One region of the Paenibacillus sp. FSL H7-0942 genome, then DNA from elsewhere that is predicted to be linked to it. Evidence: riboswitches for the same ligand, from Rfam matches in the RefSeq annotation. Region 1 holds a riboswitch; the other holds the start of a gene.
The links. A riboswitch is a leader RNA that binds a small molecule or an ion and turns the genes downstream of it on or off. The one in region 1 is predicted to bind glycine.

Region 1 (11,630 bases):
ATCGCGTGGAATCGTTGAGCCCGAGGACAACATCAGCAGAGGCAACAGCGCACTGTTTAACCAAGCCCCAGCATTGCCAAGCAACAACAAGCTCAACTGAGCCATGAGTATAAAAGATATGGTGACCAGCAACTGGAAAAGCCATAACATGAACCAACCATCTGCTGACGATACCCCCATAACGTGCATCATCCCCGACCCAACGAGCGAGACAATAAATGCAGCACCAACATTAACGATGTTGCGCGCCCAGAAACGCTCCCATTTCCCTGCCCTGTTACTCAGTTCACCAGATACTTTCTGCAGATTCATGCCAAGCAACATCGCTCCAGTAAACGTAGCCGTTACAATCAACATCGGTACCATGGAAAAAGAAAAATTATCAACAGGATTCAGTCGCTCCACTTCTGCCTCCACGCGTGAAGACAACCCAAGCGCCAGCGCATCGGACTGATCAGCAGTCATACCGGACTGATTCAGCACTCCGCGAATGCCATTCTCTTGTACTTCACGGTTCAACGTCGCTGTAACTTGTGCGGCTACGTTCTGCATCACACTTTTCACGGTAGCCACGTTTGATTCGTTCATCACATACTTCACTGTCATCAGTTTTGACAAGTCTTCTGCCTGTTGCATGAAACCTGATGGAATCTCAATAATCATGTACACATTCCGATCCGTTAACATCTGTCGTGCTTCTTGCATCGATTCAGATGGTTTGATCTCGAAATTCAGACCTGCCGCCAAAGACTTAGCCACTGGTTCAGCCGCTACCCCATCTTCATTCACGATGGTGACAGCCAATTGAGTCATTCTTTCGTTAACCTGGTCGTATCCGCTAAGCCAGATGATGTTAAAAAAAACCTGAAACAGCACAGCCGTAATTAAACCTACAATGGTGGCTCCGTTTTTCAAAAACAGTAGACTCGTCTGGAAAATACCTTTCATTCTATCCATCTCCTTTAGTTTTGTTTCGCTCTTTTATATATCGTATTGATATATGATAGTTGTTAATATATCTAATCGATATATAGATCGTCAATGTTTTTTTGTTTTTCTTCGTTGGAAAAAGACAAAAAAAGCCGATACATCTCTTCACCAGGAAGATTTGTACCGGCTTTTCATATCAATCCGATTTATGCCTTAGTTTCTACGTCATTTTCAGCAGGGGACTCAGTCTCAGGCTCTGCACGCTTTGCCTTCGGTTTAGCCAACTTCTGCATCATTTTGCGGCCGGTAGGTGTCTGGGCCAGTCCACCTTGGGCTGTCTCCCGGTGACGGCTCGGCATCGCACTGCCTACTTCCAGCATGACATCGATGACTTCGTCTGACGGAATGACACTACGCACTCCGGCCAAGGCCATATCAGCCGCAGCCAGCGCCGTAACTGCACCCAGTCCATTACGGACGATGCACGGGATTTCAACAAGGCCTGCGACTGGATCGCAGATAAGGCCCAGTGTATTTTTTAACGCCAAACCAACGGCATGAACAACCTGTTCCGGTGTACCTCCACGCAGTTCAACCATGGCACCCGCAGCCATGCCGATAGCGGAACCCACTTCCGCCTGACACCCACCCTCGGCTCCGGAGATAAATGAATTGTTCGCGATAACATAACCAATCGCTCCCGCACAGAACAACCCGTTCACCAAATGTTCGTCCGTCCAGCCAAATCGCTCCTGTGAGCTAATAAAAACACCGGGGATGATGCCGCAGGAACCAGCTGTTGGTGTTGCCACGATCCGACCCATGGAGGCATTCACTTCAGATACACACAGGGCATACGCCATGGCAAGTGCGGAAGCATCTCCCGAGCAAGTCTCACCCTTGCGAATGTACTCGGCCATTTTTTTGCCGTCTCCACCTGTTAATCCACTGCGTGATGTTGTATCTTCCGTTAACCCTTTGCGTACCGCTTCCTTCATTACCTGATAATATTCAGACATCTGCTTCACAACATCCGCTTCCGGTGTATTGGTCTCCTGAACTTGCTCCTCGATCATCAGCTGAGCAATAGTTTTGGATTCCGCTGTACAGATCGTATTCAGCTCGTGCAAATGTTTAAACCGCATCCGAATTAACTCCTCTCTTCAAATCGATAACACGAATGTCCAGCACATGGTCCAGCTCTTTTAGACGCTTGAGCATATCAGGATTAGGCACACCATCCATTTCCATCGCGGTAAGCGCTTCGCCATCACGGGCTTTCCGGTCCACCTGCATATACCCGATGTTAACCCCGGATGAACTGATCGTGGACGTTACCGACGCAAGCACCCCTGCTTTGTCTGCATGTCGCAGAACGAGTGTTGGAAACTCACCACTAATCTGAACACGAAAATCATTCATCGAATGCACCGATACGCTTCCACCACCAATGGATGCACCGATTAAGGAGCAGGCACGTTCTCCATGCCACAACTCAATTTTGACCGTATTTGGATGAGGAGCAGGCAGGCCACTTGTATAAAACTCAACCTCCATGCCCGCTTCCTCTGCGTATTGCTCTGCATCCGGGATACGCGGATCGTCTGTGACATAATCCAGCAGACCGCCGATCAGTGCCAGATCTGTTCCGTGCCCCTGATACGTATCTGCAAATGAACCGTACAGCGTCAGCCGGGCACGATCTGGCGTACATCCCAGCCACTGACGAGCAATTCTTCCTAACCTTGCCGCACCAGCTGTATGCGAACTTGAAGGCCCCGTCATCGATGGACCAATAATTGAGAAAACATCTTTAAATCGCACTTGTAACCCTCCATTATTAATCATGATTCATATTTGTAAAATGTATTCGTCATTTCGATCCAGGAGTTTCATCCACAATGTCCCTATTTAGGGTATGATGACATCAAAAAAGGACAGAAGAAGGCCTTAGGCCCTCTCTCTGTCCTCGATACCTGAGAGTTTCACGATCAGCAGTGTCTCACGACAAGGTGCATTGCCTGCGATTACAGACAAGTTCACCGGTCTGACTGATCATATACCCCTTGGGTGGCGCAGTTCGCGCACTCTCCAGAGTTGCGTCCAACGATGGTACATTTACCTGAGAGATTAACCACTGCGCCGGGTGCGCAGCAGCTTGCTCCTTCGGTGCCTGAACACTAGCCATATTGCTCGGCTAACCCAGGTCTCTCCCGCTCGTTATCATCCGCTGTATTATCTTAATTCGATTCGAATTGGTATATTTCTAATTTTTTGATCAAGTATACCCATAGAGTAATGTACAATATCATATATGTCAACAAAAGTAACGTGTAATTATCATAAGTTCGATGTCTATTTTAACTGAAACGAATAGCATTCAGATTTCTCACTTCCGCTGAGGCACTCGTGACGTTGCTAGTTGTCGTAAATTGGATACTTATCGTGTATGCATTAGTCGTTGTAGTCGGGGATGTATCCACGTAAGTGTTGGAGGAAAGAAACCTCAACGTTCCCGAAGCATTACCGGTTCGTGAGAGTTGCAATTGATTAATTAAAACTCCGTTACGTCTCAGATTAATGTTATACGCAATACTCCAGTTAGACCCTACAACTATTGCTACTTGTGTACTATTATCGATTTTCACGCGTTGACCTGCCACTACAGGTACATTAAGTGTCTGAATCGTTGTTTCAGCTACTAATGAAAGACCCAACGCCGTGGTCTGGCTATCAGCAAACAAGGAAGAGTCTGCCGGAGCCGAAGCTGCAGTTGATCCCGTGGCACCTGTCGTACCGGTAGCCCCAGTCACTCCTGTTGTTCCTGTAATACCAGTGACTCCGGTCGTTCCCGTCAGTCCTGTTGCTCCTGTAACACCAGTGACTCCAGTTGTTCCCGTCAGTCCTGTTGCTCCTGTAACACCAGTGACTCCAGTTGTTCCCGTCAGTCCTGTTGCTCCTGTAACACCAGTGACTCCAGTTGTTCCCGTCAGTCCTGTCGCTCCTGTAACACCAGTGACTCCGGTCGTTCCCGCTACTCCCGTTACGCCTGTTGCACCTGTAACACCAGTGACCCCTGTCGTTCCTGTTATTCCTGTACTCCCGGTAATCCCCGTGGCTCCAGTAGACCCTGTCTCTCCCGTACTCCCAGTAACTCCCGTCACTCCAGTAGACCCTGTCTCTCCCGTGCTCCCGGTAATCCCCGTGGCTCCAGTAGACCCTGTTTCTCCCGTGCTCCCGGTAATCCCCGTGGCTCCAGTAGACCCTGTCTCCCCTGTGCTCCCGGTGACTCCAGTCGTTCCTGTTATTCCTGTACTCCCAGTAACACCCGTCACTCCGGTAAGCCCTGTCTCTCCTGTGGTCCCCGTACTTCCAGTAGCGCCCGTGACTCCTGTCACTCCGGTAGATCCTGTCTCCCCCATGGTCCCAGTGACACCGGTCTCTCCCGTCGATCCCGTAGTTCCTCCAGGAGGACCAGTAACTCCTGTCAGTCCTGTAACACCTGTAGCCCCTGTAGGACCAGTTGTTCCCGCAACCCCTGCTGTCCCTGTAGCTCCAGTCGCACCCGTTACCCCGACTAGACCGGGGTTCGCTCCTAACAATTCCTCAGACACCAAACGATGTGCCGTTACCAGTTGACCGTTCTGGTTTTTCCCCCATACGGAAATCTGAACTTCATCCTCCGTATCATCACCTGTGATAAATATAAACTCAAATGCATCCAAATCTGCATAATAGTCTTTTGTTATAACCTGGTTAGGCAAAACATTAAACAATTCCTGAACGTATAGTGTGCGAACACCATTCAAATAATAGCCTTGAACCAGAACGGTAGAGAAACTAGTGAGACTCCAATTGTCTAATTTCACTGTAATTCTCTGTGTAGGACGCTCGCCGCTTCCCACCACTATATTATTTTCTATTGGCCCTGTTGATAAAACAGCCATCCTGCGATGCCCCCTTCTCCTGCCTCCATCACCAAATCAAGATTGTCTTCTATGAATATGCATATTGAACTGTAAACGTGAAGTTGCCCTCTTGCCTTTTTGGAATGGACTGAAAGGAGATCGAATAGATATCCACCACACCAAAAGGAGAATATACAAAAAAAGCTGCCGCTTCGTTTCTGCGGCAACCTTATTATTATTCTTTAGCTCATCTAGACGGATTGGTAAGGGTCAGTGCTTCCGCCCAAGCTTGCAGCTTTGCCTTTGTCCATCCTTCGTTTTCACCCATGATGGAGTACCGCAAGCCATTCTCACTCCATGATATGTTCCGAATGCTCTTCATATATGAACCCTCGGTGTTACGAACCTTAATCTCGGCTTCATCCGGTATTAGTGTATCGTCCACATTTTCTTCCGGCATCTTGAATACCGTCAGGCTGACTTCTACCTTGTCGTTACTTACATAATACAAGGTTACTTCATCTCTGCTCAGCTCACCGCGCGATGTAGACATTTCGATCCGTGATAGTTCGAATTCTCCACTCATGTCCTGTAGGAACGGCTGTTCCAACGCTTTTTCCGCTTCCTCTAGGGTCACTTCGGAATTCTGCATCATATCGTTCAAGTCCTTCACATCGACCTCCTTAGGGATGTCAATTACGAAAGTATCCTTTGTGAATTCAGGGTCATACTGAATCGGATCATAGACCATTTCTGATTTTCCATCCCCATACGCGCTGTTTACTTTGACAATCATCCACGTTTTGGGATCTACCCAATACTCTGAAGATATGGAGAATGCGCCTTCTTCTTTTGGTGTCAATTCAATATGAATGACGTCCTGTCCATGAAGTTTCTCCTGTCCCATCATATTCACATCATGCGTAGTACGTAACCGCTCTAGTTGATCGAGCAATATTTGCTTCTGGGTTTGATTAGGTTGTTGTGACACGGATGATGCATCCATGGAATATGCTGCCCCTGTTTCTTTTTCATATATGGTGATCTTCTTTCCATCATTAACTGCGTAACTGACATTGCCATTCTCTGATGTTTCCGTGCGCTTTCGTCCGGTTTCACCATCTACCCATTCCTTAATTTGCATCGTGTTAGTCAGCTTGTCATCCGCCCATATCTTCATCACACCTTCCGCATAATACGAGGCGGGTTCTGTTTCTGCTGAGACAACCTTCTCAATCATCTCATCTCCTGACATAGACAGCATATCCTTCTCCGCGCAACCTCCAAGCAGGGCGCCTGCCAACACAGCAGTACCCAGCATCATCCATCCTTTTTTCATCATCTTATCCACCCTCTCTGCGTTTACATTCTCCATGTTCAGGCAATCGGCATACTGCCAGCGTTCCATATCCTTCGTATGACCACATGCGCATATCCCCTCCGTGCTTTATTGCAACCCGTTTGGCTATACTCAATCCCAATCCCGAACCACCTGCATATGTCTTCTCCTCCTGATTCTGGTGTTGAACATAGGGTTCGAAGATACGAATGAGCTGTTCTTCAGGAATAGCAGGACCTTCGTTTTGTACTATGATCAATGTTGCTCCCGCCCTGTAGTTATCCAATTCAGCTCTAAGCGAAGGAATAATCCATTCAGGAAGCTCCCAATCTGAAGCAATAACCCCTAGTCCCATTACACCGTTCGTCCTTGTGTGGCGTAGTGCATTATTTATCAGATTATCTGTCAGGCGCATCAGTTGTTCGGGATGAACTCGGTACAGTTGATCTGTGCGGACATCCATCTTCACGTCAATCTGACCACGCTCGGCAAGTCCCTCATAGCTCCCAAGCAGCATATCAAAAAACTCTTCACCTTCCACCTTAACCATGGCCATCTCCGATTCACTGGAACCCAACGCCGTATACATCTCAAGTTCACTAATCATCTGTTTCATCCGCTCCACATTTCCGAGCAGCACATCCTGATATTCCTGCCTTTCAAGGCGTTTCAGTTGACGATCACCGTTAAGTACTTCCGTATAGGCACTAATGGACATCAACGGTGTTTTCAGATCATGGGATAACGAGGCGATCATGAGCTCTTTTTCTTTTTGCTCCCTCTCCACATCGGCCTGAGTATGTCTGATCTTGTCTTGCATTGCATCAAACTGTTGGAGCAAGATGCCCATTTCATCATGACGAACAGGTACCACATCCGTAGCAGCCTCTCCCCGTGCAAAAGCATCCATTCGTTCTATGAGATATTTCATCGGCCGAAAGAGCTTTCGGGATAGCAACCACAGCACTGTTCCGTATAACAGAATAAAGAAAGTAGCAGCGAGACCCATGACCCAGGTAGTCCGCAAGGATATGCCTTCCAGCCAATCTCCACGCAGCATGACGATTTCGTAAATGCCTACCAACTCACCTTTTTCCCATACGGGTTTCTTCAACGAGAATGTACGATGACGTATCTGTAAGTTGTACAAATTACGATACAGCTCCGCCCCCCCAACGGTGTAAGCTCCAGCAGACCATGTACTCCCCTCTGATGTGTACACCCGAATCCCTGTTGGTAAATACAGAGCAAAGTTCACCCGACCATTCTCCAATTCAGAGAGTGCAGCGAAAGCATCAGGCGAGTGCAGCTGGTACAGTCCCGGGTCAGATAAAGCCAGTTCAATAGGAGCCAATTGTCCGGACAACTCCACATATTCCGTTACGGCACGCTGATCATTGTAATAGTTATACAGGGAGTACAGCGCCCACCCAGCAGCGACAGGCAGCAGCATTACAATGAGGAAGGCAAGCATTAACCAGTACTTCAACTTCATTCCTCAGGCTCCCCCACGAACCGGTAACCACTGCCCCACACCGTCTGAATCCAGCGTGGATGATGGGGCTCGTCACCAAGCTTGGCCCGAAGGCTCTTCACATGAACTGTGACTGTACTCGAGTTCCCCGCCTCTGGCTGACTCCAGACATGTTCATACAGTTCCGCCTTGGTAAACACCCGGCCAGGATGAGAAGCAAGCAGTATGAGCAAAGCCCATTCCTTGTTGGTTAGTGCCACATGTTCTCCATGAACCTGTGCGCGCTGATTCAAATAATCAATCGATAACCCATCGTTATACTGTCTATCTGTCGAATCCGGCTCTACGCCCTGATATCTGCGGTACCTATTCAGATGAGATTTAATGCGAGCTGTAAGTTCCGTTAGACTGAAGGGCTTCGTAATATAATCGTCAGCTCCCAGCCCAAGCCCCCTGACTTTGCTCTCTTCCTCGATTCGAGCACTCATCATGAGCAGCGGAACATCGCTGATCAGTCTAATGTTTTTGCATACCGTGAACCCATCCATTTCCGGCAGCATCAGATCCAACAAGACTAATTGATAGGTTCCCTCCCTAAAGTCTTCCCAGCTCTCCAAACCGCTTGATGCCCAAGTTACCCCATAACCCTCATGACGTAGATGATCTCTCAAAATACGGGCAATCTCCGGATCATCCTCCACCAGCAATATATTCTCGCTGTCTCTCATCGCTGTTTCATCCTCCCATGACTATATTGTAGCTAAGAAAAGTTGACTCTCCTCAGAGTTTATACTTTCTTCATAAATGTCCATTACGATCGTTATCTAATGCATGCAAAAAGAGCACCCCGATTGTTCAGGACGCCCAGGTAATATTCACAATCTTAATCCTAAGTTATAGCTCCTAGAAAAGGAAACACCTCATAACTCATAGAAGATGCTCTCGTTCTGTACATAGGGTCTACAATACTTACTGCACAGCTTCGGCATGCGATCTTTCATCCATTCGTGCCTCGACTCATTCGCCATCTGAAAGGCATAATAACCCAGTGTAAAGATCAACATGAATCCTTCCATTAATCGGATATCACGATCCGTCAGTGATCCGATCTGTTGGGTATAACCGGATAAGAATATGTCACGTTCCTCCCGATTGAACATAAGTGCTGCCCCTCCGGCATCAAAAAGATAATAACCATAACCGTGTAGACAAAAATCAATCATGGAAATTCCCTGCTCCGTTATCAGCAGATTATTGCGAGTAATATCCCCATGAATGATCCCCCATGTCCCTGCGTGTTGCGGGTATGTTTCTAACTGTTCATTAATGTTCTCAAACGTCTCACGAAGCAGATCGAAGTCTTCCGTTGTAAAAATCCCCAGTCGGACACCTTCCTCTAGCTGCCCGAGCATGACCAAGTTCTCATGGCTATTGCCATATGCCGGCCGCACCTTTGTTCGATCTGTCTGATTCTGCTCACGCCCATATTGATGAAGCATCTGCATTTGTGCACCAAGATCATAGATCTGCTCTGTTGTCAGGCGTTCTCCCTGCTGGATGTCCCTTCCCTCAATCCACTCCAGTACCGTACAACAGATCTCTTTCCCTGCCTCACTTGTCCATAGCGTTACCCATTCACCCGATGCATTGCGTACCGGATGTTGCACGAGCAATGCTGTCGTTGCATTTAACTCATGAAGCAGATTCATCTCCGCCTCCAGCGCAGGAAGCGTATGCTGAATGCCTGTCATACTGGCATATGCGGCTTGATGGATACGTAGCAGATACTTGTGCCGGCTTGCTTCATCAACGACATGATACGTCAGATTCTCATTATGACGAATATATGAAACGACAGGTTTCTCAATAGTGTAGTTCTGTATAATCTGAGCTGCCATATGGTCGTAAGACATCTGATCCGTAGTGATTATCAACATCTCCTTCGAAGTCATGTAAACGTTCTCTTCACACTAAATATCGTAGCATAATGTTTATCCCGCATACAGAAAATCCCACTAAAATTATAAATTAAAAAAGCACAATCCCCGAACAACCGTCCAGGCATTGTGCTTTCTTTTGTCTCTATTATTTCTTTATCTCTCTGTCTATTACTCTATGTTACACTCCATGATCCAATTAACCGAAACGACCCATAATGTATTCTTGCGTCAGACGATTGTCCGGGTTCGTGAAAATATGCTCTGTATCCCCGTGTTCAATCATGTTCCCCAGGTAGAAATAAGCCGTATAATCCGAGATGCGTGCCGCCTGCTGCATGTTATGGGTAACAATGACGATCCGCAGCTCCTTCTTGAGTTCGGTGATCAATTCCTCAACCTTACCCGAAGATACCGGGTCAAGTGCAGATGCCGGCTCATCGAGCAACAAAATCTGCGGATCAACAGACAAAGCGCGAGCGATACATAGACGCTGCTGTTGTCCGCCAGAGAGAGACAGAGCTGACTCATGCAGTCTGTCTTTCACTTCGTCCCAGAGCGCGGCACGACGCAAGCTTTTTTCCACAATTTCATCCAGTGCCTTCTTACTCTTCGTACCACGGTAGCGGGGGCCAAACGCGATATTGTTGTAGATGGACTTATGAAAAGGATTTGGCTTCTGCCACACCATGCCAATCTTCTGGCGAAGCTTGATTACATCGGTTCCAGGCTCATTCAGGTCGTTACCGTCCATCCAGATATGTCCCTCTGTACGGGAACCGGCAATCTCGTCGTTCATCCGGTTGAGTGACCGGAGGAACGTGGATTTACCGCAACCAGACGGTCCAATAAGAGCCGTTACGCTTGCTTCAGGAAACGTCAGGCTAATCTGCTTGACCGCCTGGAAATGTCCATAATATATGCTTAACTGTTCCGTACCAAAAGGTATGGCCATGTTGGTTCCTCCTTATTTCGAAGCTGTCATGCGGCGGAATACAATCCGACCGATCCAGCGTGCACTTAGATTGAATACCAGCACGAGAATGACAAGCACGGCGGATGCCCCTGCTGCCACTTCTTTGGAATCTGGCCCAATACCTTCACTATTTACTTTCCAGATATGGACAGCAAGTGTCTCTGCCGGACGGAAAGGATTAAGCGGTGATCTTGGACTCGTCGGATTCCAATCTGTAAAGTCCAAAGGTGGACTACTCATACCTGCGGTGAACATCAGCGCTGCTGCTTCACCGAAGATCCGGCCCGATGCCAGGATCGTACCCGTAATCAAACTCGGCAATGCCACAGGCAGTAGAATCGAAGTGATAATCTTCCACTTGGACAGTCCAAGCGCCAGACCTGCTTCTTTCTGTTCCTTCGGAACGGCCCGGAAGGCCTGCTCCGTTGTCCGTACCATCAGTGGCAAGTTAAAGATCGCCAGAGCCAAGGCACCCGAGATCAGGGAGAAACCAAGACCAAATTGATTTACTAGCAGCAAGAGACCAAACAAACCGATAACGATGGATGGGAATGATGACAATACTTCAACGACCAGACGAATGAAGCTGGTAATCTTGCCTGGTTTGGCGTACTCCGCCATGTAAATCCCGCCGCCCCATCCGAGTGGAATGGTAACAAGCAAGGTCAGAACAAGCAAGAATACGGAGTTGAAGAGCTGTGGACCAATCCCGCCGCCACCCTTAAGCAACTGTGGTGCGCTCGTCAGGAAGTTCCAGCTAATATGCCCAATGCCTCTATACATGATGAATCCAAGCAGACCGAGCAATAGAATAACAATGAACAGGGCCAGTACAACGATAACTGATGTTGCAATTTTATCTACCGTCTTTGCCTTCATTTTCATACCCGGTTTCTCCTTTCAAGCAGGCGAACCAGAATGACGAAGACAAAGGTCATCACCAACAGGACAAGCGCCATACTCCACAGTGCATTGTTATGAACAGAACCCATCGTGGTGTTACCCATGCTGAGTGTAATTACACTTGTTAATGTTGAAGCCGATTCAAGCAAGGATGTTGGAACAT
Region 2 (11,630 bases), 2.2 Mb from region 1:
GTAAACTCTACATATTCTTTACCCTCTAGTTGCTGGCGCAATACAGCCAGATCATGAGAACTGGCATCGATTCGGATACCGGTTCCTGATTTTTTTTCCAGCCTCATGCCCAAAGGTTCAAGCCATTGTTCAATCATTTGTAGCTCCCGGTGAACCGTTCGGGTACTGACCTTTACTTCAACGGCGATTTCGCCGGCAGTTACTTCATGTGGATGCTCTAGCAGGAACTCCACGATTTCACGTTGTCTTTTGGTAATACTCATATCTCAGCCTCCGGCTCAGGGAAAACAAATGCGTGCAATTACTTTAGACGTTCAACGAGCGCATCGTATTCCGGGCTTTTTAGGAAGTTGTCGATGGATATATGTTCTGCATTCGGTGCAACGGAGCGGGCACGATCGGTCAATACTTGTTGTGTGATCACCACGTCTGCATCCGGCGGGATATCACTGATAGCCGTATTGGTCACCGTAACGTCAATTCCCTCTGCCTTCATCTTCTTGCGTAGAATGGAAGCACCCATGGCACTTGACCCCATGCCTGCATCACAGGAGAAGACAATTTTCTTCACGTCTGTTTTGACTGTAGAAGAAGCCATATCTGCGGCTCTGTCTGCTTCACGTTGATTAGCCGTAATACCAGCGTTTGGCACGGTTCCTTGACTCTTCATGTCTTTCATCCGACTGGATGCGGACTCCAGATCTTCGTCCTTTTGTTTACCCGTTTTCAGCAACACTGCTGCAACCAGGAAAGAAACGACGGCTGCTACAAGCACCCCTGCGAGCATCGGCAGGTACCCACCTTTTGGTGTTAAGAAGAAATACGCGATAATACTACCCGGTGATGGTGCTGAAACAAGTCCTGCTCCGGTGAGCATGAATGTTAATGTACCTGCGACGCCACCCGCAATTGCGGCAAGAATCAGAATCGGTCTCATCAGAATGTAAGGGAAGTAGATCTCATGAATTCCCCCGAAGAAATGAATGATAACGGCACCCGGTGCAGAAGATTTGGCCATTCCGCGTCCGAAGAAACAGTAAGCAAGTAAGATACCAAGTCCCGGACCCGGGTTTGATTCAAGCATGTATAATACGGATTTCCCTAATTCTCTCGCTTGATCTGTTGCAATCGGTGTCAGAATCCCGTGGTTGATTGCATTGTTCAGGAACAATACTTTACCTGGTTCGATGATTAGGTTGACCAGCGGCAGCAAACCAAGATTCATTAACCCTTGTACCCCGGCAGATAATACTTTGCTAATCGCTTCTACAGCAGGTCCGATGCCCAGTAGCGCAAAAATCCCCAAGATTCCGCCAATAATACCGGCTGAGAAGTTGTTAACCAGCATTTCAAATCCGGCTCTAATTTTACCTTCAATGGATTTATCGAACTTTTTGATAATCCATGCTGCCAGTGGTCCGGCAATCATGGCACCGAGGAACATCGGGATATCACTACCCACGATGACCCCGATGGTCATAATGGCACCCACGACACCACCACGCTGACCATGCACCATCGTACCTCCGGTGTAACCAATTAACAGTGGCAGCAAATATTTGATCATCGGATCAACTAGCTGTGCAAGCGTCTCGTTTGGGAACCAGCCTGTTGGAATGAACAGAGCCGTAATTAATCCCCAGGCGATGAACGCTCCCATATTTGGCATGACCATACCACTCAGGAATCGGCCAAAACGCTGAACACCAACCCGTAGCCCACCTTTGGAATTGGACGATCGGTCCAAATTACTCATTGTATTATCCTCCTTGGATCAAGTGATTATGATTTATGAAAGGGGTATCATTTCTCCCCTGCTGTAATCCTAAGCGAGAATGCTCTCCTGTTCAATGAAATGAAAGCGTACTTTCGTCATGAACAATGATGACAACATTAGGTTATGTAATCGTTTTAATTGATGCATAATGGCTGAACCCATTGGTACACAAGGCTTTTCTTGCCTATGACTTTTATCATTTCCAGAATCATTTTCCAACCTATAGCTTGGTCCAATCAGACGATTCACATCCACAATCTGCTCACATCCACAATCTGCTCAAATCCACCTTCAAAACCATTTTTGGAAAGCACAAAAAACCTGTGCAAGCATCCGGCTCACACAGGTCGAAACAATATGAAACTTATTGCATTTGGTTATAGAATATATGTTAATAAGTACAAGTTCGTTGATACTATTCTTCCGTATGTTTCCGATACGCTTCTGCATTCATCAATGTAGACAATGCTACTGTCAGATCTCCCTCAACACGGATTTCAATCATCCAGCCTTCCTCGTAAGGAGAGCTGTTCACAAGTTCAGGTGAGTCCTGCAACGAATCATTGACTGCAGTAATTGAACCTGTGACGGGAGAGAACAAGTCCGAAACCGTTTTGACCGATTCGATCGTTCCAATGCTGTCTTCTGCTTTTACATTGGTTTCAAGGTCAGGCAATTCCACAAACACAATGTCACCCAGCTGATGCTGCGCGAACTCGGTAATGCCAATACGTACAGTATCCTCCCCTACGGTTTGCACCCATTCGTGCTCTTCACTGTACAGGAAATCACTTTTCAATTCGCTCATCGATATCCGCCTCGCTTTTCATTAATGAGTACATGCGTTCTTTGACCTTAACCTTTTTCCCAGAACATAGCGTATGATATTTTTGAATCAAATGTCAAGATACCTCACAATTTATTTGCTGAACACCTCTAAATCCTGTAACCGGATTACACTCTTTTTTCATATACTGGTGAATATTAGAATAGTAAGCGCACTCTTTATAAATACACGAACAATAACATAAAAACTAAATTAAATATTCGGTTTTAAATCATTATCTATGATATCGTTCTTGACATCGGTAGTGGATTCACGTTTTAATGAGAGGAGTAAATGTGTTTATTGGACTATGTTATACCCGCGGATGAATGTAAAGGGAGAGATTACCCGTGACACCCGATTCGGGATGTACATGAGGTAACGCCGAAGGAGTAAACCACCGATAAGCGGGGGTGAATCTCTCAGGCAAAAGGACTTTTACGGGACGCAACTCTGGAGAGCATCTATTCGCCCTGTGCGGGCGTTATGATCACCCAAGGGGAAACCTGCTGCACAACGTAGCGGGGTAACTCTCAGGTACAAGGGACAGAGCCTTAGAATACAGCGTGCTACTTGGCATGCCGATTCTTTGGCCTGTCCTTTTCCTTTTTCCCAAAAAACGAAAAACAGGATGTAGAACGGCGCTGCCATAGCTGCCCTTACCATACTTATGTGATGAAAATATCTAGCTGAAAATTTAAAAATACCCTGGTTCATTGATCCACGATTGTATATCCGGCCGGCTGACGGCCCATGACGAGGTGATTTGATGTCCGATTTGCTTAGAACACCACTCTTCCCACTATATCAGCAATACGAAGGCGTACGGTGCATTGATTTTGGAGGCTGGGAGCTTCCGGTGCAATTTAGCGGAATCCAGAAAGAACATGAAGCGGTGCGTGAGCGTGCCGGGCTGTTTGATGTATCCCATATGGGCGAATTCACGGTACAGGGTGAGCAGGCTGAAGTTTTTTTGCAACAAATGATGACCAATGATGTGACCACGCTGGTTCCCGGTCAAGCCCAGTACACCCTGATGTGTTATCCAAATGGCGGTGTGGTGGATGATCTGCTCGTGTATAAGCTGGAAGATCAGCATTATATGCTTGTGGTTAACGCCTCCAACATCGACAAGGATTGGGCGTGGCTGCAAGAGCACTTGATCCCTGGCGTGAGCATGACCAATGATTCGGAGCAGACAGCGCTGCTCGCCTTGCAAGGTCCACTGGCTGTAGACATTATCGGGAAAGTTACAGATACGGATCTATCCTCGATTGAACCGTTTCGTTTTGTGCAGGATGCTGAAGTATGTGGAGTAAAATTACTGTTGTCCCGTACCGGTTATACCGGTGAAGATGGCTTTGAACTATATGTTCCTGCGGACCAGGCTGCTGTGGTCTGGAATGGATTAATGCAAGCCGGTGAAGGTCACGGACTCGTACCAACCGGACTTGGTGCCCGGGATACACTGCGCTTTGAAGCAAAGCTCCCTCTGTATGGACAGGAATTGTCGGCAACTATCTCTCCACTCGAAGCTGGCGTAGGTATGTTTGTGAAGCTGAATGCCGGACCTTTTATCGGACACGAAGCCTTGTTACAGCAAAAAACTGACGGGCCCGCCCGCAAACTGGTCGGCATCGAAGTGTTGGAGCGCGGTATTCCCCGCCCCCACTATCCGATTTACGCCGAAGGCGTACGGATTGGTGAAGTGACAACAGGTACGCAATCACCTACATTGAAACGTAATCTGGGGCTTGCCCTCATCGACAGCAAATACGCTGCGCTGGGAACCCCGCTTGAGATTGAGATCCGCGGCAAGAAATTAAGAGCCGAGGTCGTGAAGACCCCTTTTCATAAACGGACACGTACGTCGAAGACACCTACTCAAGGAGCTGATCAAGCATGAGCAAGCACCGTTACATTCCCATGACTGAACAAGATCAGAGCGCCATGCTCGCAACCATCGGTGTGGATACGCTGGAGGATCTGTTTCAGGACATTCCAAAAGAGATTCGTTATCAGGGCGAGCTGCCCGTATCCTCCAAACTTGATGAATATGCGCTGACACGTCACATGTCCAAACAAGCTGGCGCCAACGCCAATTTCGAAACACACGCCAGCTTCCTCGGCGCTGGCATATATGATCATCATGTTCCTTCCGTCATCAATCATGTCATTTCCCGTTCCGAGTTCTACACTGCCTACACACCTTATCAGCCCGAGATCAGCCAAGGTGAACTACAGGCCATTTTCGAATTTCAATCCTACATCTGTGAATTAACCGGTATGGCTGTAGCCAATGCCAGTATGTATGACGGCGCAACAGCTTTTGCGGAAGCAGGTAATCTGGCCGCAGCGGCAACTCGTCGCAAACAGCTCATCGTATCCCGTACCGTTCATCCGGAAGCCCGTCAGGTATTGCAGGCGTATGCGCACGGACTCCGTCTGGAGATTGTCGAGATTGGTTATAAGGATGGCGTCACTGATTGGGATGCCCTGCAAGCCGCCATATCGGACGATACCGCTGCTGTCATGATCCAGAGTCCGAACTTCTTTGGTGCTGTGGAAAATGTGAAGCAGGCTGCCGACCTCGTGCATGCGCACAAGGGCCTGCTCGTTGTAAGTGCAAACCCGCTATCGCTGGGTCTGCTGGAAGCCCCAGGCAAGCTGGGTGCCGACATCGTTGTAGGTGATGCGCAACCCCTTGGCATCGCCGCTTCACTCGGCGGCCCGACATGCGGATATTTCGCAGTATCCCAGCCTCATATGCGCCGAATTCCTGGCCGAATTGTAGGCCAAACAACCGATCGCAATGGCAAGCGTGGTTTTGTACTGACATTGCAAGCACGTGAACAGCACATCCGACGCGAAAAGGCGACATCCAACATCTGTTCCAACCAGGCTTTGCTTGCACTCAGCGCATCTGTATATATGTCCATCATGGGTAAACAAGGAATGATCGATGTCGCGGATCTGAATTTGCAAAAGAGTCATTACACCCTCAATACATTAACTGCGATTCCTAGAGTTAGCCTTACTTTTAATGCACCAACATTTAATGAGTTTGTTATTCAGCTTCCTGAGGGAACAGATGTGGATGCTCTTCAATTGAAACTGCTGGATGGGGGCTTCATTGGTGGTTACGAACTTGGACGTGATTATCCAGAGCTTGCCGGACATATGCTGATTGCTGTTACCGAACGACGCAGTAAGGAAGAGATTGACGAATTCGCACGAGTATTGGAGGGATCGCTGTGACTCAGGAAACGACGACGACAACATCGGTACAAGGACAATCGGAAACAGGTACCTCTGTCTCCACTTCGGTTCAACCTGAGACGGATACAACATTTAGTGCACAGACCTTATCTCCTGCTTCGGAACAATCATTGATTTTTGAACTCAGCAGCCCGGGGCGTGTCGCTTATTCCTTGCCAGAATGTGACGTTCCTCGTCAAGCTGCCGATACGTTGATTCCCCGGGAAATGCTCCGTTCGGAAGCAGCAGCGCTGCCGGAAGTGTTTGAGGTCGATGTTATTCGACACTATACCGCCCTGTCCCGCCGCAACTTCGGCGTAGATAACGGATTCTATCCACTGGGCTCTTGTACGATGAAATACAATCCAAAGATTAATGAGGATGTTGCCCGTTACAACGGTTTTGCCAAAATCCATCCGTACCAGCATGAATCCAGCATTCAAGGTGCACTTGAACTGTTATATACGTTGCAAAACGACCTTGCAGGTCTGACAGGTATGGACGCTGTGACCCTGCAACCAGCCGCTGGTGCTCATGGAGAATGGACTGGACTTATGATGATTCGTGCCTACCACGAAGGTCGTGGCGAACAACGTACCAAAGTCATCGTGCCTGATTCCTCTCATGGTACCAACCCGGCAAGTGCAACCGTTGCAGGATTTGAGACTGTGACAATTCCATCCCGTGCAGACGGACTGGTCGATCTGGACGCGCTCCGTGCGGCCGTTGGTTCCGATACGGCAGCATTGATGCTGACCAACCCGAATACACTTGGTTTGTTCGAGAAAGACATTCAGGAGATTGCATCCATCGTACATCAGGCTGGTGGCTTGTTGTACTACGATGGAGCCAACTCCAATGCCATTATGGGCATTACCCGTCCGGGTGATATGGGCTTTGACGTGGTGCATCTGAACTTGCACAAAACGATGAGTACGCCTCATGGCGGTGGTGGACCAGGTTCCGGACCAGTTGGTGTGAAGAATCGCCTGATTCCATTCCTGCCTAAACCAATGGTGATCAAGAATGATGATGGTATGTATGCATTCGATCGTGAAGGCGATCAATCCATTGGCCGGGTGAAAGCCTACTACGGTAACTTCGGTATATTGGTACGTGCCTATGCCTACATTCGTACCTATGGACCGGAAGGGTTACGCCGAGTCTCTGAATGCGCGGTACTGAATGCTAATTATATGATGGCCCGTCTCGCACCTTACTACGAGATTCCGTATCCAGGCGTATGTAAACATGAATTTGTCATGTCTGGTCGGGGTTTGAAGCAATACGGTGTGCGCACACTTGATGTTGCCAAACGATTGCTTGATTTTGGATATCACCCACCTACGGTGTACTTCCCGCTCAACGTGGAGGAATGCATCATGATCGAGCCGACAGAAACCGAAAGTAAAGAAACGCTGGATGGCTTCATTGATACGATGATACGGATTGCCAAAGAAGCGGAAGAGACACCAGAATTGGTACTCAACGCACCTTACGGAACACCGGTCACTCGTCTGGATGAAACCACCGCCGCTCGCAAACCTGTACTGAACTGCGCTTGCAGTTAATTAAATCATTGTTATCACAAAAAGCTCTTGCTGATATTCCAATCAGCAAGAGCTTTTTGTGTTGCCTTCCCTTTTCCTGATGTCATGTCAATCTTACAGCTCGCCATCATCCTGTTAGAGTATTTCTCAACGTTTATAACAAAAAAAGCCGATATCCACAATGAATCGCGGATATCGGCAAAAATCGCTGCATCAATGCAGCTCATTATCGGAAAAAGAAAAACCTCAAATCCGGAGGAAACCCCGGCAAAATTACGCTTGAATGCTTTGAACCAATTCAACAACTTGTTCAGCCGTTTGCATATCCAGAGCTTTAGCAGCCAGTTCCTGCATATCCGCACGGGACAGCTTGGTGATCTGACTACGAGCTGGCAGAATGGAGGTTGCGCTCATGCTGAACTCATCCAATCCAAGACCAAGCAGCAATGGAATTGCTGTTTCGTCTCCTGCCATCTCACCACACATGCCAACCCATTTGCCTTCACGATGCGCTGCATCGATAACCATTTTAACCAAACGCAAAATGGCCGGGTTGTAAGGTTGATACAGATACGCCACTCGTTCGTTCATACGGTCAGCAGCCATCGTGTATTGAATCAGATCGTTCGTTCCGATACTGAAGAAATCCACTTCTTTTGCAAACTGATCCGCCAGAACTGCAGTCGAAGGAATTTCGACCATGATTCCGAGTTGAATGCTGTCAGAAACAGCAATACCTTCAGCAACCAGCTTTTCTTTCTCTTCGAGCAAGACAGCTTTTGCTTCACGGAATTCACCGAGTGTTGCGATCATTGGGAACATGACACGCAGGTTTCCATGTACGCTTGCACGCAGCAATGCACGCAATTGTGTACGGAAGATATCCAGACGGTCCAGACACAGACGAACTGCGCGGAAGCCGAGGAATGGATTCATTTCTTTTGGCAGATCCAGGTATGGAAGCTCTTTGTCTCCACCGATGTCCAGTGTACGAACAACGACAGGTTTGCCTTCCATTTTTTCCAGTACCGCTTTGTAAGCATTATACTGAATGTCTTCGGAAGGAAGCTTGTCTCTGCCCATGTACAAGAACTCGGTACGGTACAGGCCTACAGCCTCGCCGCCGTTCTCCAGAACACCTGTTACATCATTCGGTGTACCGATGTTGGCTGCAAGTTCAACATGAACGTTGTCCACCGTTACCGTTGGTTCATCACGAAGTTTTCTCCACTCTGCACGTTGTGCATCATACTGTTCCTGTTTGGCACGGTATTCAGCAATAACTTCATCAGTAGGGTTAACCAGGACGTGGCCATCCAGACCGTCAACAATAATCATATCGCCTTGTTTCGCTTGAGCCAAGATGTCCTTGGTTCCAACAACAGCCGGAATTTCAAGAGAGCGAGCCATAATCGCGGAGTGAGAAGTACGTCCACCAATGTTGGTTGCAAAACCTTTAACAAATTGACGGTTCAATTGAGCCGTGTCGGAAGGTGTTAGATCCTCCGCAAGCACGATCACTTCTTCATTGATCTCAGCTGGACTCATGAAGTCGATACCAAGCAAGTGATTTAGCACACGTTTGGTAACATCACGCATATCTGCAGCACGTTCCTGCAGGTAAGCACTCTTCATGTTCTCAAACATGGAGATAAATTGCGATGCTGTTTCGTTCAAAGCAAATTCTGCATTGATCATGTCATCCGCAATTCTAGCTTTAACCGGATCAATCAGTTCAGGGTCATTCAGAATGAGCAAATGCGAAGCAAAAATTTCAGCTTTTTTCTCGCCAAGCTCTTGTAAAGTACGCTCTTTGATCGCCTCAAGCTCAGCCTGGGATTTACCCAGAGCTGAGTCGAGTTTCGCGATCTCTGCGTCAACGTCGTTAATTTGGCGTTTTTCTACAGAGTAGTCAGGATGCTCCAAGATAAACGCCTTGGCGATAGCAATGCCCGCCGAAGCCGCGATCCCGGAGACATTAAGCATTAATTTCGCCCAACCCTTCGTTAACCATAACGTCAGTCAAAGCTTGAAGAGCTTCAGCTTCGCCTTCGCCTTCAACGATGATGCTGATGGTGTCGCCTTGTTCCAATCCGAGGGAAAGAACACCCAGAATAGATTTCAAAGTTACTTTTTTACCGTTAGCTTCTGCAAAGGATTCTGCACCTTTGAATTTGTTTGCTGTATTAACCAGGGCTGTCGCCGGACGTGCGTGGATACCATCTTCGTCTGTAATTCTGAATGTTTGTTGCATTACAATCATCTCACTTTCGGTAGTTTGGTTTAGGCATTGCATATATTTACACTTGCTTGCCATCGTCGTAACACTTCTTATTTTATCTCAATGATTGGCTGTTCGCCAACTTTCAGCACTCCACTCTTCTTCAGAGTTACCGTGGAGCCCTCTGGCAGGTTGGTGAAAATAACTGGAGAAATGATCGAAGGAGCGTTTGCTTTGACATACTCCAGATCCACTTCCATAATCGGCTGACCTGCCGATACCAGATCACCTTCCTGTACCAGTACGTTAAAGCCTTGACCTTTCAGCTTCACCGTATTAACACCTATATGAACAAGCACTTCCTTGCCACCATCGGACATGATGCCCACGGCATGTTTGCTTGGAAATACATTAAACACTTTACCATACACAGGAGAAGTTATCGTACCATCATGTGGCAAAATTGCGAACCCATCACCTGTCATTTTCTCAGCAAAGACCGGATCAGGTACGTTTGTAATGTCCAGCAATTCACCATTGACTGGCATGACGATATCCTCAGCAACAATGCGCTCGCCTTGCTCACCTTGTGCCTTTTCCTCTTCAGGAGTTGGTTTGGCAGCTGCTGGCGTTGGTGCTGGTGTTCGTCCTGCGATAATATCCTGCATCTGAGATTTGATCGTGTCGGAACGTGTTCCGAAGATGGCTTGAACATTATTACCCACTTCAAGGACACCAGATGCACCCAATTGTTTCAAACGATCTTTTTTCACATTGGATTTCTCATTAACTTCGATCCGCAAACGAGTAATACAAGCGTCCAGATGTTTGATATTTTCCTTGCCACCGAAAGCTTCGAGAATGTTATGTGGCAGGTCATCCGTTGAACCAGAGCCTCCGCCAGATTCGGTTTCAGGCGTTGCATCTTCACGTCCTGGTGTTTTGAGATTGAATTTGCGAATGATAAACCGGAAACCGAAGTAATAGATCACCGCAAGAACCAATCCGACAATAATAACGTCCCACCAAGGTGTACGGTTCGGAATAATCCCGAAGATCAGGAAGTCAATGAACCCACCGGAGAAGGTCATACCGATCTTTACACCCAGAATTTGCATGGTCATGAAAGACAAACCTGCAAAGATACAGTGTACTGCAAACAGGATTGGTGCTACAAACAGGAACGAGAACTCAAGTGGCTCTGTAATCCCTGTCAGGAACGAGGTCAGCGCAGCTGAACCCATGATCCCTGCAACATACTTTTTGTGCTCCGGTCTTGCTTCATGGTACATCGCAAGTGCCGCTGCTGGCAAACCGAACATCATGAACGGGAATTTACCAACTTGGAATGTTCCTGCTGTGAGAGCAACGCCATCACGTAACTGGCTGAAGAAAATCTTCTGATCCCCACGAATAACATCTCCGGCTTTATTCACATACTCACCAAACTCAAACCAGAATGGGGAGTAGAAAATGTGATGCAAACCGAACGGAATCAATGACCGTTCCACAACTCCAAAGATGAACGCCGACAAGGTCGGACTTGTATCTACCATGAAGTGAGATACAGCATTCAGTCCATTTTGAATCGGAGGCCAGATAATCACCAGAAGCAACCCGATTACAAGGGATACTACCGATGTGATAATCGGAACGAAACGTTTACCTGCAAAGAAACCGAGGTAAGACGGCAGTTCGATTTTGAAAAATCGATTGTAACACAGCGCGGCGGCAATACCTATGATAATACCTCCGAACACGCCTGTACTTAATGTTGGGATACCCAAGATGCTGGCATAACCCGGTACTTCACCGATCATTGCCGGAGTAACACCTACTGCAGATCCTAATGTAACATTCATGACCAGGTAACCGATGATCGCTGCAAGACCTGCAACGCCTTCGCCACCAGCCAATCCGACAGCTACGCCGACGGCGAACAGCAATGCCAGATTATCAAATACGATCTGACCTGCGTTCATCATAATTGTTGCGATC

Region 2: another riboswitch for glycine. It lies ahead of gcvT (glycine cleavage system aminomethyltransferase GcvT); the one in region 1 lies ahead of sdaAB (L-serine ammonia-lyase, iron-sulfur-dependent subunit beta).

Annotation. Positions count from the first base shown of each region.
Region 1 covers NZ_CP150279.1:531,014-542,643, reverse strand. The annotation lists gene MHI48_RS02555 (YhgE/Pip domain-containing protein) at 1-948, opposite strand, end outside; gene sdaAA (L-serine ammonia-lyase, iron-sulfur-dependent, subunit alpha) at 1,137-2,075, opposite strand; gene sdaAB (L-serine ammonia-lyase, iron-sulfur-dependent subunit beta) at 2,065-2,754, opposite strand; glycine riboswitch at 3,032-3,156, opposite strand; gene MHI48_RS02540 (collagen-like triple helix repeat-containing protein) at 3,291-4,877, opposite strand; gene MHI48_RS02535 (LolA family protein) at 5,086-6,213, opposite strand; gene MHI48_RS02530 (sensor histidine kinase) at 6,182-7,672, opposite strand; gene MHI48_RS02525 (response regulator transcription factor) at 7,669-8,379, opposite strand; gene MHI48_RS02520 (phosphotransferase enzyme family protein) at 8,572-9,603, opposite strand; gene pstB (phosphate ABC transporter ATP-binding protein PstB) at 9,788-10,543, opposite strand; gene pstA (phosphate ABC transporter permease PstA) at 10,556-11,443, opposite strand; gene pstC (phosphate ABC transporter permease subunit PstC) at 11,446-11,630, opposite strand, start outside.
Region 2 covers NZ_CP150279.1:5,354,069-5,365,698, forward strand. The annotation lists gene MHI48_RS23570 (BglG family transcription antiterminator) at 1-263, opposite strand, end outside; gene MHI48_RS23575 (PTS mannitol transporter subunit IICB) at 302-1,756, opposite strand; gene gcvH (glycine cleavage system protein GcvH) at 2,193-2,585, opposite strand; glycine riboswitch at 2,929-3,051, shown strand; gene gcvT (glycine cleavage system aminomethyltransferase GcvT) at 3,373-4,509, shown strand; gene gcvPA (aminomethyl-transferring glycine dehydrogenase subunit GcvPA) at 4,506-5,861, shown strand; gene gcvPB (aminomethyl-transferring glycine dehydrogenase subunit GcvPB) at 5,993-7,432, shown strand; gene MHI48_RS23600 (hypothetical protein) at 7,447-7,713, opposite strand; gene ptsP (phosphoenolpyruvate--protein phosphotransferase) at 7,685-9,397, opposite strand; gene MHI48_RS23610 (HPr family phosphocarrier protein) at 9,390-9,665, opposite strand; gene ptsG (glucose-specific PTS transporter subunit IIBC) at 9,743-11,630, opposite strand, start outside.